Regions from separate parts of the Paenibacillus sp. JNU01 genome, predicted to be linked through region 1. Evidence: riboswitches for the same ligand, from Rfam matches in the RefSeq annotation. Region 1 holds a riboswitch; the other holds the start of a gene.
The links. A riboswitch is a leader RNA that binds a small molecule or an ion and turns the genes downstream of it on or off. The one in region 1 is predicted to bind glycine.
Positions count from the first base shown of each region.

Region 2: another riboswitch for glycine. It lies ahead of gcvT (glycine cleavage system aminomethyltransferase GcvT); the one in region 1 lies ahead of sdaAB (L-serine ammonia-lyase, iron-sulfur-dependent subunit beta).

Region 1 covers NZ_CP169723.1:4,531,945-4,536,376, reverse strand. Annotated here, with positions in the region: gene sdaAA (L-serine ammonia-lyase, iron-sulfur-dependent, subunit alpha) at 44-1,021, opposite strand; gene sdaAB (L-serine ammonia-lyase, iron-sulfur-dependent subunit beta) at 1,011-1,700, opposite strand; glycine riboswitch at 1,813-1,947, opposite strand; glycine riboswitch at 1,952-2,074, opposite strand; gene NLBNIHML_RS19845 (phosphotransferase enzyme family protein) at 2,428-3,405, opposite strand; gene pstB (phosphate ABC transporter ATP-binding protein PstB) at 3,645-4,400, opposite strand; gene pstA (phosphate ABC transporter permease PstA) at 4,413-4,432, opposite strand, start outside.
Region 2 covers NZ_CP169723.1:2,359,901-2,364,332, forward strand. Annotated here, with positions in the region: gene NLBNIHML_RS10235 (PTS mannitol transporter subunit IIBC) at 1-1,175, opposite strand, end outside; gene gcvH (glycine cleavage system protein GcvH) at 1,595-1,987, opposite strand; glycine riboswitch at 2,331-2,453, shown strand; glycine riboswitch at 2,457-2,556, shown strand; gene gcvT (glycine cleavage system aminomethyltransferase GcvT) at 2,775-3,911, shown strand; gene gcvPA (aminomethyl-transferring glycine dehydrogenase subunit GcvPA) at 3,908-4,432, shown strand, end outside.

The DNA.
Region 1 (4,432 bases):
CATCATCATGTCACTGGTTATTCCTCGGTGACCCCCGTTCAGATTAAACCTGAGGGTCCGTTTCCGCTTGAACAGTATCCGCCCCACTTGTAGTTGTGTCAGCATCCGCTGGCTTCGACTCCGTCTCAGGCTCTGCACGCTTGGCCTTCGGTTTAGCCAGCTTCTGCATCATTTTGCGACCCGTTGGTGTCTGAGCCAACCCGCCTTGGGCTGTCTCCCGGTGGCGGCTCGGCATCGCACTGCCTACTTCCAGCATCACGTCGATGACTTCATCTGACGGAATAGCACTACGCACTCCGGCCAATGCCATGTCGGCCGCAGCCAGCGCCGTAACGGCACCCAGTCCGTTACGTACGATGCATGGAATTTCAACGAGACCTGCGACCGGATCGCAGATCAGGCCCAGTGTATTTTTTAACGCTAGACCAACGGCATGAACGACCTGTTCCGGTGTACCTCCACGCAGTTCAACCATGGCACCCGCAGCCATGCCGATCGCGGAACCCACTTCTGCCTGACAGCCACCTTCTGCACCAGAGATAAATGAATTGTTGGCAATAACATAACCAATCGCTCCCGCGCAGAACAACCCATTCACCAAATGTTCGTCCGTCCAGCCAAATCGCTCCTGTGAGCTGATAAAAACACCAGGGATGATGCCGCAGGAACCGGCTGTAGGTGTTGCCACAATCCGGCCCATAGAGGCATTCACTTCAGATACACACAGGGCATACGCCATGGCAAGTGCGGAAGCATCTCCTGAGCAAGTCTCACCTTTGCGAATGTACTCGGCCATTTTTTTACCGTCTCCACCCGTTAATCCACTACGTGATGTGGTATCTTCCGTTAACCCTTTACGCACTGCTTCCTTCATCACCTGATAATATTCAGACATCTGTTTCACAACATCCGCTTCCGGTGTATTGGTCTCCTGAACCTGCTCCTCGATCATCAATTGAGCAATCGTTTTGGATTCCGCTGTACAGATCGTATTCAGTTCATGTAAATGTTTAAATCGCATCCGAATCAACTCCTCTCTTCAAATCGATGACACGAATGTCCAGTACATGATCCAGCTCTTTTAGACGCTTGAGCATATCAGGATTCGGCACGCCGTCCATCTCCATCGCAGTAAGTGCTTCGCCATCACGGGCTTTCCGATCCACCTGCATATACCCGATGTTAACCCCAGATGAACTGATCGTGGACGTTACCGAGGCAAGCACCCCTGCCTTGTCTGCATGTCGCAGCACGAGTGTCGGAAACTCACCACTAATCTGGACACGAAAATCATTCATCGCATGCACCGACACACTACCACCACCAATAGAAGCACCGATTAAGGAACATGTACGCCCTTCATGCCACAACTCAATTTTGACCGTATTGGGATGAGGAGCAGGCAGACCGCTTGTATAAAACTCAACCTCCATACCCGCTTCCTCTGCGTATTGCTCCGCATCCGGGATACGCGGATCGTCTGTAACATAATCCAGCAGACCGCCGATCAGCGCCAGATCAGTTCCGTGGCCCTGATACGTATCAGCGAATGAACCGTAGAGCGTCAGCCGGGCACGTTCAGGCGTACAACCTAGCCACTGACGCGCAATTCTTCCCAGTCTTGCTGCTCCAGCTGTATGTGAACTTGAAGGCCCCGTCATCGACGGACCAATAATTGAGAAAACATCTTTAAATCGCACCTTATAACCCTCCAATTGTATTCGTCATTTCCATCCAGATCCCATGCCATAATGTTCCTTTATTACTGAATGATGACATCAAAAAAGGACAGAAGAAGGCCACAGGCCCTCTCTCTGTCCTCGATACCTGAGAGTTTCACGATCAGCAGTGTCTCACGACAGGGTGCATGCCCTGCAATTGCAGACAAGTCACCAGACTGACTGATCATATACCCCTTGGGTGGCGCAGTTCGCGCACTCTCCAGAGTTGCGTCCAACGATGGTACATTTACCTGAGAGATTAACCACTGGGCCGGGTGCGCAGCAGCTTGCTCCTTCGGTGCCTGAACACTAGCCATTGCTCGGCTAACTCAGGTCTCTCCCGCTCGTTATCATCCGCTGTATGGAACCATTCTGAGCGTATGTCAGAACAGTAATGGAAATCGTTCATTCTTCTTCATTAAGATTAATCGACCGGAAGATCAGTGTCAACAAACTTAACGATTTCTTTGGATGTATTTCCTTCATTTTCGATTGATTCGATGAAAACCAGAATATTTTGTCAGCTTTCATCACATTAATTCGGTAAAATAAACTTTTTAAACAGATTATTTCATTTCCCTTCAATTCATAAAGCGCTTACTACTATTTATGATATTATCCACGAAACTGTTCGGGTATTCAGGCAACCATAATTTTTGAACTACCTGTTCATAGCCCTTCCGGATCTGCACATCTGAATTATAATTCACAGTTCGTAGAAGATACTCTCGTTCTGTACATAAGGTCTGCAATACTTGCTGCATAACTTCGGCATGCGATCTTTCATCCATTCGTGCCTAGACTCGTTCGCCATCTGAAAAGCATAATAACCAAGTGTAAAGATCAGCATGAACCCTTCCATTAAACGGATATCTCGATCCGTCAGTGGTGCGATCTGTTTTGTGTATCCAGATAAGAATACGTCACGTTCCTCCCGATTGAACATAAGCGCTGCCCCTCCGGCATCAAAAAGATAATAACCATAACCGTGTAGACAAAAATCAATCATGGACATCCCCTGATTCGTGATCAGCAGATTATTGCGAGTAATATCTCCATGAATAACGCCCCAGGTCTTTTCATCGAGAGGGTACGCTCCTAACTGCTCGTTAATGTTCTCAAACGTCTCCCGAAGCAGATCGAAGTCTTCCGTTGTAAAAATTCCCAATCGGACCCCCTCTTCCAGCTGCCCTAGCATGACCAAATTCTCATGGACATTACCATATGCCGGGCGTACCTTAGTTCGATCTGTCTGATTCTCCACACGTCCATATTGATGAAGCATCTGCAGCTGAGCACCAAGATCATATATCTGCTCTGTTGTCAGGCGTTCTCCCTGTTGGATGTCCCTGCCCTCAATCCACTCCAGTACTGTACAGCAGATTTCTTTACCTTCTTCAATTGTCCATAACGTGACCCAATCTCCCGATACATTGCGTACCGGATGTTGGACGCGTAATGCTGTTGTTGCATTTAACTCATGAAGCAGGTCCATCTCTGCCTCCAATGCAGAAGGCGTGTGCTGAATGCCTGACATACTTGCATATGCTGCTTGATGGATACGGAGCAGATACTTCTGCCCGCTTGCTTCATCAACGACATGATACGTCAGATTCTCGTTATGACGAATATAGGAAACGACAGGTTTTTCAATCGCATAATTCTGTATGACCTGTGCTGCCACATGGTCGTAAGACCTCTGATCCGTAGTGATTATCAACATCTCCTTTAAATTTATGTAAACGCTATCTTCGTACTAAATATCGTAGCATAATGTTGATCCTGCATACAGAAAATCCCACTGTAATTATAAAATAAAAAGCACAACCCCCGAACAAACGTCCAGGCATTGTGCTTCTGTCTCTATTTATTTCTTCATCTCTCTGTCTGTTGCTCTATGTGACACTCCACTCCATGATCCAATTATCCGAAACGCCCCATAATGTATTCTTGCGTCAGACGATTGTCCGGGTTCGTGAAAATATGCTCTGTATCCCCGTGCTCAATCATGCTGCCCAGATAGAAGTAAGCTGTATAATCCGAAATACGTGCTGCCTGCTGCATGTTATGGGTAACAATAACAATCCGCAGCTCCTTCTTGAGCTCGGTAATCAATTCTTCAACTTTACCCGTGGATACCGGGTCTAGTGCAGATGCAGGCTCATCGAGCAGCAGAATCTGCGGATCAACAGACAAGGCGCGGGCGATACATAACCGCTGCTGTTGTCCACCTGAGAGAGACAAGGCTGATTCATTCAGTCTGTCTTTCACTTCGTCCCAAAGCGCAGCACGACGCAAGCTTTTTTCCACAATCTCATCCAGTGCCTTCTTACTCTTCGTACCACGGTAGCGGGGGCCAAACGCGATATTGTTGTAGATGGACTTATGAAAAGGATTCGGCTTCTGCCACACCATGCCAATCTTCTGGCGAAGCTTGATTACATCGGTTCCAGGCTCATTCAGATCGTTACCATCCATCCAGATATGTCCCTCTGTGCGGGAACCGGCGATCTCGTCGTTCATTCGGTTAAGCGACCGTAGGAACGTAGATTTACCACACCCAGACGGCCCGATAAGTGCCGTTACACTCGATTCGGGAAACGTCAGGCTGATCTGCTTGACCGCCTGAAAATGTCCATAATATATGCTTAACTGTTCCGTACCAAAAGGTATGGCCATGTTGGTTCCTCCTTATTTCGAAGCTGTCATGC
Region 2 (4,432 bases), 2.2 Mb from region 1:
ACTGTAGAAGAAGCCTTATCTGAAGCTCTGTCTGCTTCACGATGACTAGCTGTAATGCCAGCGTTCGGTACGTTTCCTTGACTCTTCATGTCTTTCATCCGACTGGATGCGGACTCCAAATCTTCGTCCTTTTGTTTACCCGTTTTCAGCAACACTGCTGCAATCAAGAATGAAACGACTGCTGCTACAAGCACCCCTGCGAGCATTGGAAGGTATCCACCTTTTGGTGTTAACAGGAAATACGCGATAATACTACCCGGTGATGGTGCCGAAACAAGTCCTGCTCCGGTGAGCATGAATGTTAATGTACCTGCGACGCCACCCGCGATTGCGGCAAGAATCAGAATCGGTCTCATCAGAATATAAGGGAAGTAGATCTCATGAATTCCCCCGAAGAAATGAATGATAACGGCACCTGGTGCAGAAGATTTGGCCATTCCGCGTCCGAAGAAGCAGTAAGCAAGCAAGATACCAAGTCCCGGACCCGGGTTGGATTCAAGCATGTATAGAACAGATTGTCCTAATTCTCTTGCCTGATCTGTTGCAATTGGTGTTAGAATACCGTGGTTGATTGCATTGTTCAGGAACAACACTTTACCTGGTTCGATAATCAGGTTGACCAGCGGTAGCAAGCCCAGATTCATCAGACCTTGCACACCGGCAGACAATACTTTGCTAATCGCTTCTACAGCTGGCCCAATACCCAGTAGAGCAAAAATCCCCAAGATCCCGCCAATAATACCGGCTGAGAAGTTGTTAACCAGCATTTCAAATCCGGCTTTAACTTTACCTTCAATGGATTTATCGAACTTTTTGATGATCCATGCTGCCAGTGGTCCGGCAATCATGGCACCGAGGAACATCGGAATATCACTACCCACGATGACCCCGATGGTCATAATGGCACCTACGACACCACCACGCTGACCATGCACCATCGTACCCCCGGTGTAACCAATTAACAGTGGGAGCAAATATTTAATCATTGGATCAACTAACTGTGCTAGTGTCTCGTTAGGGAACCAGCCTGTTGGAATGAACATGGCCGTAATTAATCCCCAAGCGATGAACGCTCCCATATTCGGCATGACCATACCACTCAGGAATCGGCCAAAACGTTGCACACCTACCCGTAGCCCACCTTTGGAATTGGACGATTGGTCCAAATTACTCATTGTATTATCCTCCTTGGATCAAGTGATTATGACTTATGAAAGGGGTATCATTTCTCCCCTGCTGTAATCCTAAGCGAGAATGCTCTCCTGTTCAATGAAATGAAAGCGTACTTTCGTCATGAACAATGATGACAACATTAGGTTATGTAATCGTTTTTATTGATGCATAATGGCTAAAACCATTGGTACACAAGGCTTTTCCTGCCTATGACTTTTGTCATTTCCAGCATCATTTTCTAACCTATAGCTTGGTCCAATCAGGTGATTTACATCCCTAATCTGCCTCGATCCCTATTCAAAACCATTCCTGGAAAGCACAAAAAACCTGTGCAAGCATCCGGCTCACACAGGTCGAAACAATATGAAGCTAATTTCATTATTTTATAAAGTATATGTTAATAAGTACAAGTCCGTTGAGCCTATTCTTCCGTATGTTTACGATACGCATCTGCATTCATCAATGTAGACAACGCTGCTGTCAGATCTCCCTCAACACGGATCTCAATCATCCAGCCTTCCTCGTAAGGAGAACTGTTCACAAGTTCAGGCGAGTCCTGCAACGAATCATTCACTGCAATAATTGAACCTGTGACGGGAGAGAACAAGTCCGACACCGTTTTGACCGATTCAATCGTTCCAATGCTGTCTTCTGCTTTTACATTGGATTCAAGGTCAGGCAATTCCACAAACACAATGTCACCCAGCTGATGCTGCGCGAACTCGGTAATGCCAATACGTACAGTATCCTCCCCTACGGTTTGCACCCATTCGTGCTCTTCACTGTACAGGAAATCACTTTTCAATTCGCTCATCGATATCCGCCTCGCTTTTCATTAATGAGTGCATGCGTTCTTTGACCTTAACCTTTTTCCCAGAACATAGCGTATGATATTTCGGATTCAAATGTCAAGATACCTCACAATTTATTTGATAACGGCCTCTCCAAACCGTAACCTAAATACACTCTTTCTACATATACTGGTGAAAACTAGAATAGTAAGCGCAGTCTTTTTAAATACACGAACAATATCATTTAAAATATAATAAATATTCGGTTTTGATTCAATATCAATGATATCGTTCTTGACATCAGTAGTGGATTCACGTTTTAATGAGGAGAGTAAATGTGTTTAATGGACTATGTTATACCCGCGGATGAATGTAAAGGGAGAGATTACCCGTGACACCCGATTCGGGATGTACATGAGGTAACGCCGAAGGAGTAAACCACCGATAAGCGGGGGTGAATCTCTCAGGCAAAAGGACTTTTACGGGACGCAACTCTGGAGAGCATCTATTCGCCCTGTACGGGCGTTATGATCACCCAAGGGGAAACCTGTTGTAAATACAGCGGGGTAACTCTCAGGTACAAGGGACAGAGCCTTAGAATACAGCGTGCTACTTGGCATGCCGATTCTTTGGCCTGTCCTTTTCCTTTTTCCCAAAAAAACGAAAAACAGGATTTCAATCGGCGCTGCCATAGTTGCCTTACCATACTTATCTACGAATGACTTCTAGCTGAAAAATTAAAAAATACCCTGGTTCATTGATCCACGATTGCATATTCGGCCGTTTGACGGCCCATGACGAGGTGATTTGATGTCCGATTTGCTTAGAACACCACTCTTTCCCCTGTATCAGCAATACGAAGGCGTACGGTGCATTGATTTTGGAGGCTGGGAGCTTCCGGTGCAATTCAGCGGAATCCAGAAAGAACATGAAGCGGTGCGTGAGCGTGCTGGACTGTTTGATGTATCCCATATGGGCGAATTCACTGTACAGGGTGAGCAGGCTGAAGTTTTTTTGCAACAAATGACAACCAATGATGTAACCACGCTGGTTCCCGGTCAAGCCCAGTACACCCTGATGTGTTATCCAGATGGTGGTGTGGTGGATGATCTGCTCGTGTATAAGCTGGAAGATCAGCATTATATGCTCGTCGTTAACGCCTCCAATATCGACAAGGACTGGGCGTGGCTGCAAGAGCACTTGATCCCTGGCGTAAACATGACCAACGATTCGGAGCAGACGGCGCTACTCGCCCTGCAAGGTCCACTGGCTGTGGATATTATCGGAAAAGTTACCGAAACGGATGTATCCACGATTGAACCGTTTCGTTTTGTGCAGGATGCCGAAGTCTGTGGAGTAAAATTGCTGTTGTCCCGTACCGGTTATACCGGTGAAGATGGCTTTGAACTATATGTTCCTGCGGATCAGGCCGCTATGGTCTGGAATGGATTAATGCAGGCTGGAGAAGAGCACGGGCTGGTTCCCGCTGGACTTGGTGCAAGGGATACGCTGCGTTTTGAAGCCAAGCTGCCTCTGTATGGGCAGGAATTATCTGCAACGATCTCTCCGCTAGAAGCTGGCGTTGGTATGTTTGTGAAACTGAATGCTGGACCTTTTATCGGACACGAAGCCTTGTTACAGCAAAAAAATGACGGGCCCGCCCGTAAACTGGTCGGCATCGAAGTGCTGGAGCGCGGTATTCCTCGCCCCCACTATCCGATTTACGCCGAAGGCGTACAGATCGGTGAAGTGACAACAGGCACGCAATCACCTACATTGAAGCGTAATCTGGGGCTTGCCCTCATCGACAGCAAATACGCTGCGCTGGGAACCCCGCTTGAGATTGAGATCCGAGGGAAGAAACTGAAAGCCGAGGTCGTAAAGACCCCTTTTCATAAACGGACACGTACGTCAAAGACACTTACTCAAGGAGCTGATCAATCATGAGCAAGCACCGCTACATTCCCATGACAGAACAGGATCAGAGTGCCATGCTCGCAACCATCGGTGTGGATACGCTGGAGGAACTGTTTCAGGACATTCCTCAGGAGATTCGTTATCAGGGCGAGCTGCCCGTATCCTCCAAACTTGATGAATATGCGCTGACACGGCACATGTCCAAACAAGCTGGTGCCAACGCCAATTTCGAAACACACGCCAGCTTCCTCGGCGCAGGCATATACGATCATCATGTTCCTTCCGTCATCAATCATGTCATTTCACGTTCCGAGTTCTACACTGCCTACACACCTTATCAGCCTGAGATCAGTCAAGGTGAACTACAGGCCATTTTCGAATTTCAATCCTACATTTGTGAATTAACCAGTATGGCTGTAGCCAATGCCAGTATGTATGACGGCGCAACCGCCTTTGCTGAAGCAGGTAATCTGGCCGCAGCGGCAACTCGTCGCAAACAGCTTATCGTATCCCGTACCGTTCATCCGGAAGCCCGTCAGGTATTGCAGGCG